Regions from separate parts of the Faecalimicrobium sp. JNUCC 81 genome, predicted to be linked through region 2. Evidence: riboswitches for the same ligand, from Rfam matches in the RefSeq annotation. Region 2 holds a riboswitch; each other region holds the start of a gene.
What was found. Region 2 has a riboswitch for cyclic di-GMP ahead of JNUCC81_RS05960 (methyl-accepting chemotaxis protein). Riboswitches for the same ligand answer to the same signal wherever they lie in the genome.
Positions count from the first base shown of each region.

Region 1: linked by a shared signal. The riboswitch ahead of JNUCC81_RS02980 (cell wall-binding repeat-containing protein) and the one ahead of JNUCC81_RS05960 (methyl-accepting chemotaxis protein) in region 2 are both predicted to bind cyclic di-GMP.
Region 3: linked by a shared signal. The riboswitch ahead of JNUCC81_RS19260 (hypothetical protein) and the one ahead of JNUCC81_RS05960 (methyl-accepting chemotaxis protein) in region 2 are both predicted to bind cyclic di-GMP.

Region 1 is NZ_CM132203.1:599,409-601,694, forward strand. It holds gene JNUCC81_RS02975 (cell wall-binding repeat-containing protein) at 1-814, shown strand, start outside; cyclic di-GMP riboswitch class II at 1,206-1,289, shown strand; gene JNUCC81_RS02980 (cell wall-binding repeat-containing protein) at 1,360-2,286, shown strand, end outside.
Region 2 is NZ_CM132203.1:1,186,389-1,188,674, reverse strand. It holds gene JNUCC81_RS05960 (methyl-accepting chemotaxis protein) at 1-1,208, opposite strand, end outside; cyclic di-GMP riboswitch class I at 1,428-1,504, opposite strand; T-box leader at 1,763-2,024, shown strand; gene brnQ (branched-chain amino acid transport system II carrier protein) at 2,133-2,286, shown strand, end outside.
Region 3 is NZ_JBSJXY010000002.1:58,164-60,449, reverse strand. It holds cyclic di-GMP riboswitch class II at 740-823, shown strand; gene JNUCC81_RS19260 (hypothetical protein) at 889-2,286, shown strand, end outside.

The sequences.
Region 1 (2,286 bases), 590 kb from region 2:
AGTCAATGGAAGTAGCTATTCTGATGGACTTTCATCAGGACCATTATCGTCAGTAACCAATTCTTCAACTTTACTAACTCGTAAAGATAAATTACCAAATGAGACAAAAAATGAACTAAAAAGATTAAAACCATCTAAAATTTATATAATAGGTGGACCTAATGCTATACAAGAAAGTGTGGTAAATGAAATATCAAATACTACAAATATATCTAAAGAAAATATAGTAAGAATAGCTGGAGATAATAGAGAAGAAACTTCACTACAAATAGCTAAGTATATACAAAATATAAGTGATATAAAGAGTTTATATTTAGTTAATGGATATAAAGGTGAAGCCGATGCTATGAGTATATTATCGAAAGCTTGTAAAGATAAACAACCTATAGTTATAACTAATGGAAATAAGTTAAATGAAGAGATTACTAAATGGATAATTAATTTTGGAAAAAAAGATATCTATATAATAGGTGGAGAGCAAGTTATGACGATAAATATTATAAGTAGTTTAGAAAACATAGCTGGAAATAGTTTAGAAAGTAATAGGATATATGGAGCAAATAGACAAGAAACTAATGCAAAAGTAGTTGAAAAATTCCATAAAAATATAGATACTATAATAATAACTAAATCAGATGAGCTTATAGATGCATTATCAGTAGGGAATTTAGCTGGTATGAAAAATGCACCTATAGTAATAGGAACTAATAAATTGACTGCATCTCAGGTTAAAGCTATTAAACAAAGTGGATATAAAAACATAATAGAAGTAGGTGGAAATATAAACTCAAATGTAATATCATCTATAAGATGATTTAAAAATATAATGTGAAATTTATTAACTCAAGCAAATAGGTATTCCATTTGCTTGAGTTATTTTTGACTTAAAATTATTATAGAATAAAAATAAAAAATAAGTTAAAACGTAAATTTTATAAAATTAATTAAATAAAAATAGTAAAATTAGAAAGCTAACTAAAAAAGTAAATAAAAGACGACAAAATTAGAAGTTTTTTCGAATTTAAACTTTGTTACAGTGATGAAAATTTAATTGAGAATTTATCATTGTAATAATAAATAAAAACCTATATAGATATGTCGTAAAAAATAGAATAAATTAGATTGAAAAGGAAAATGTTAAAATATAAAATCATAATATAATAAAATAAATTTAAAGTGAAATAAAGATGTTTTATATTATAAAAATAAAATTTAGGAACTGAGAAGTATAATCTGTATGTGGTCACTTGGGTTATATGGAGTTAGTAGTGAAATAGACTAATTTAAATAAAAAATATAGATATCTATATTTTTTATTTAAGCTGGTATCTTTTTATATAAAACTAAGGGGGAAATATAATGAAATTACCAAAGAAAATAGCATCACTTCTTACTGTGACATTAGTAGCAGGAAGTGGATTAGGAAACTTAACAACTGTGGATGCAGCACAAGGTGCAGCTAGCGAAACTTTAGTAGGAAAAGGTAGATGGGAAACAGCAATAGAAATAAGTAAAAAGGGGTGGTCTAGCGCTAAAGAAGCAGTAATTGTAAATGATAGTGCATTAGCAGATGCATTAACTGCAACACCTTTTGCAGAAGCCAAAGATGCTCCAATGCTTTTAACTCAAAATAATAAATTAGATGAAAGAATAAAAGCTGAGTTAAAGAGATTAGGTGTACAAAAAGTTTATTTAATAGGTGGAACAAATGTATTAAAAAAATCAGTAGAAGATGCTCTAAAAGCTGAAAAATTATCAGTAGATAGAATTTGGGGAAATACTAGATATGAAACCTCTCTAGAAATAGCAAAGAGATTAGATAGTACAAAAGATGTATCTGAAATAGCTGTAGTAAATGGAGATAAAGGTTTAGTAGATGCAATAAGTGTTGCGCCAGTTGCAGCTGATAAAGATATGCCAGTAATACTTTCTCACCCAAGTAAAGGAACACAAGTATCTGATGAATTTATAAAAGGAGAAGATATAAAAACTTCTTATATAATAGGGGGAACAAGTGCGGTATCAAATGAAATAGGTAATAAATTTCCAAACGCTAAAAGATTAGATGGCGCAAATAGAAATGAAACTAATGCAAAAGTTATAGAAACATTCTATACAGAAAAAGAATTAAAGAATGCTTATGTAGCTAAAGATGGTATGGCTAAAGAATCAGAATTAATAGATGGATTAGCTGTAGGTGTACTTGCTGCTAAGAATGATTCACCAGTTGTACTAGTTAGAAACGGATTAAATCAAAAACAAAAAGATGTAACTAATACTAAATCT
Region 2 (2,286 bases):
GGCTCAAAATCATTTACAAATAAATCACCTAATCTATCCTCATCTATATCAACATCTAAGTTACCATTACTAATTTCAGATAGTATATTTGTTAGTGTATTTATCATTTCTCTAAAATCAGTAACTATTTTACCTGTAGCATCTGCTACTAGACCTATTTCATTATCCTCATCTATAACTGGTATCTCTGAATTTAAATCACCTTCAGCCAATTTTTTCAATCTTTCACTACATTCCTTTAATGGATTTCCTATTTTATTAGAGAACTTTATTGCTACAATAAATGCTATAATTGTAAATATTATAGATAATATAACTGTAATCATTATTGAAGTATACATTTGGCCAAGGAAATCATTTTTATTTATCATTACACCTACACCCCAATTATCACTATCTTTTACTGGAGCATATCCTAAAATCCAATCATCTCCTCTTAAATCTACATCAGTGTATCCTGTTTTTCCTGAAATAAGCTTTTTATCAGCTTCTGCAAAAGGTAATAAATCCTTATTTGTTGCTGATTCTTTTATAGTATTTTCTTCACCGATAAGACTAGTATCTCTATGAGCAATTGTTGTTCCTTCATGGTTAAGAAGATAAGCATAACTATTTTTACTTATTTTTATGTTATTAACAATTTCATTTAAGAAGTCTTTGTCTGGGTCAAAAGTTACAACCCCTACTATTTTACTACCTTGTACTCCATTTTCCCAAATAGGTGCTGAAACTACAAGTGTAAGATTTCCTGTCACTTGACTTACAACAGGACTACTCATATAAGCTTTTCCTTCCATAGATATTTTAAAATAATCTCTTCCAGAATAATCTTTTCCACTAAAAAGATCCTTACCATTTGCATCTAAAATTTGACCTAATGATAATCCATATAGCTTTTCCTGTCTAGTTATAATACTTTGTTTTTCTTCTAAGTTCACCTTAGGATCTGAGAGTTCTTTTATAATACCTGTTTGAATTGCTGCATTTTTAAGATTTGTAATTTTTTGAGAAACAGTTTCAGCAGCTTGTTTAGTAGTCTCTACTGCTGTTTTAGATAAAATGCTGTTAGAAGTCTTATAATTTAAAAAACTTGTAATAGCTCCTAAACATATACAGCAAATAACTGCAAAACACACAATTGTTAAAGCAAGTTGAGTTTTTATACTTTTGTTTTTTTCTTTACTTTTTTCTCTTAATTTAAAATTCATTTTTCATTTTTTCCCCTTTATTATTTTGCTTTATCTGTTAATTTATCAGCACTACTAACATAATTAACTATTTAAGGCTTAGTTATTTTATTATTTAATCACTCCTCACACATTAAAATATTATAGTTATTAAAACCCACTTACATAATACAAAAATAAAAGAGCATCAACATAAACCAGTTAATACTCTTCTTCTAAAATACAAATAAGATACAAAATTTATGCAACTGGCTGACTTAAAAAAAGTCCCTATAGCTTTGCGTCGCCGAATCACTTCGGGTTTGCTAATTTAATTTTATTTTATATTTAATTTTACATTTTATATTAACATGAATGGTAATTTTTGTAAATATTTAAGGTATTATATATATTTATATTATTTTCTTAATATGATCGCAAAAAATTGTAATTTTATTTACTTAATTAATATATTTTTTATGTACTTTAGAAATTAATTGATTATTTGAAAAAATATAAAAATATAAAAAATTTAATTTTTTATGTTGACATAAGTAAAAATAGTCTATATTATTAGATTAATAAATTTTTTAAAAACAAATTCTATGAAGAGAAAAAGTAAGTATTCTTTTGTTCCACAGAGAGTTGGTGTTTGCTGAAAACCAATGTTCAAATTATACTGAAAAATCATCTCTGAGAAGCAATGCTGAACGTATTTTCAGTAAGTATTGCCGGTATCTTCCACCGTTAAAAGGTAAGCGTATTGATAGATACGTAACTGAGAGCCAAAAATAGGTTTATTTTTTATAACCTTAATTTTTGGAACTAGGGTGGTAACGCGGATAATCCGTCCCTTGTATTTTACAAGGGGCGGTTTTTTTGTTTTTGAAAGGGGGAATTTTAATGGACATTGAAGGTGAAATAATGAAGTACTGAAAAATATAATTAAAACAGGAGGATATAAAAATGAACGATTTATCAAAAAAAGATTTATTACTTACAGGCTTAATGCTTTTTTCTTTATTCTTTGGAGCAGGAAACTTAATATTTCCACCATTTCTTGGGCAATCAGCAGGAGATAATACATGGATAGCAATGGCATCATTTTTTATAACAGCAG
Region 3 (2,286 bases), on a different replicon from region 2:
GCATCGATAATAACTCCTGTTCCATACGCTAGCATCTCAGCCGCACCCTGCATCTTCTACTATTCTGATCTTCTATTTTCCATATACTAATATAATGACATAGATAATATATTTTATATATTAAAGTTATAACTTTCATAAAAAATATACTAAATTATTTTCGAATATATCCATACCAATTTCTTTCAAATTATATATAACTTAGTTTATTTTTCTTTTAAATTTGAACTTTTCTTTACTAACTACTGTCTTTAAACTAAATACACTAATTTATATTTAAAAAAGATACAAGGTAAAACAATATATAGATAGAAAATGTATAAATTTATCAGTATTTACATATTATTTCATTTCATTTTATAACATTTTACTTTAAAATGATATATTATGATAAGAAAATATATTATTTGACAAAAAATATATTTTTTTCTATTAAACTCAGTGATATATATTTGATATTAATGTAAGTATTATAAATATAAGCTTAAGTTATATATCTAAATAAATACAAAGTCAAACCTTTGTTGCTAATAATATAACAATTTAAATAATCGATATTTAGTAAAAAGATAGAAAATATAAAACTTCAAATGATAAATTAAATTTAAACATCTTATAAATTACATTGTTATTTGTAGAAATAAGGAAATAGGGGGAGGGAGTTTGTATCGAAGAATTTATCTATCCAATTTTACGATAATAGAATTTAATTTAAACTAACACATATTAGCATCCAAATTTAAATAATAGATACTTTGAGATGTATTCTGTATGTGGTCACCTAGAATACATGGAGTTAGTGGTGAAACCGGCTATGTAAAAATTATCTTATCGTACTTATTAAAAATAAGTAGGATAAATATATCATAAAAAGAGAGGGGATGTAATGTGAGAAATAAACAAAATAAACTATTTTGTACTATTTTACTTATAGTTTCTATTTTAAGTAACTCTATTAGTTATTCATTTGCTAATACATTAAAAGATGCATCAAAAACTATTGATTCTGAGATAATTTCTACAGATGTAGTAAATGAAAGTAATTCTGAAAAAAATGATACTACTGATACAGTAGAAGAAAAAAATTTGGATAATAAAAATAAAGAACTAGAGGATATCAAAGATGAAAAAAATGATATGGATCATTCTATAAATATATCTAATAATTCAGATAGTACGAATAAGGATAAATTATTAAGTGTATCAAAAGCGACACTTACAACACGCTTTAATATGTCAGAAGTAGTATCTAAAAATAAATTTATATATGAATTAGAGTATAATATTGATTCATCAAATAAGCCTTTAAAGCTAAAGATAAATATTCCTTTTAATTTAGTAAATATTATATCTAGCTCTAGCAATGATGATATATTAGATAAAGAAATAACTGATGAAGGTATTGTATATACAATAAAAAAAGGTGATAATTTATCAAATAAAATTACTCTAAATTTAGAGTTTAATGACAATACTTCTGATAATACTAATTTACAACTTAAATCTAATATAATTAGTGAGTCTGGTTCAATTATAACTACTAATAGTAGCCCAAGTATAAAATTGATAAAGCCTCTTAAGAAATTTAGTATTACTACTAATAAAAGTATTTTAAAACCAAATGAAGAATTTGAGTATAGAATAAGTTATGAAATGGATAATATAGGGCAACAAGAAACATCTATAAAAGTAACGATACCTTCTGAACTAGAAGTTATCGAATTTAAAAATAAGGAAGCGAATGAAAATATAATTGATGAAACTTATGAAAATGGGACAATCATTTATAAACTAAAAACAAATAGTTCTAGGACAATAATAAAAGATAATTTAAAAATAAATGTAAAATTTAAAAATGCTTTACCAGATACTTCTACTGCATCTGTGCATGCATCCATAAATTATCCTTCAGAGTATACTATTTCAAGCATACCAGTTATATTTAGAAATTCAAAGTTAAGTATATCAGCATCGAAGCTAACTGTAACAGAAAATGATAATTATTCTTATAGTTATAATATACAATATAAAATACTTGGGAACGCAACTGATTCTTCAAGCATTCATATTGAGTTTAATGAAAATATAAAGTTCAAAGAAAACTCAATTATTTTAGGCGATGAAATAGAAAGTGTGAATTATTTAAATAATAAACTAATAATAAAATTAAAACATTCTGTAAGTGATATTACCGGAAGTATAAAAATTCCAGTTGAATTTAAAGAACCTTCAACTAACGATATAGGTAAAATAACAGCATTTGTATCATTAGAAAATAGTGGTGTA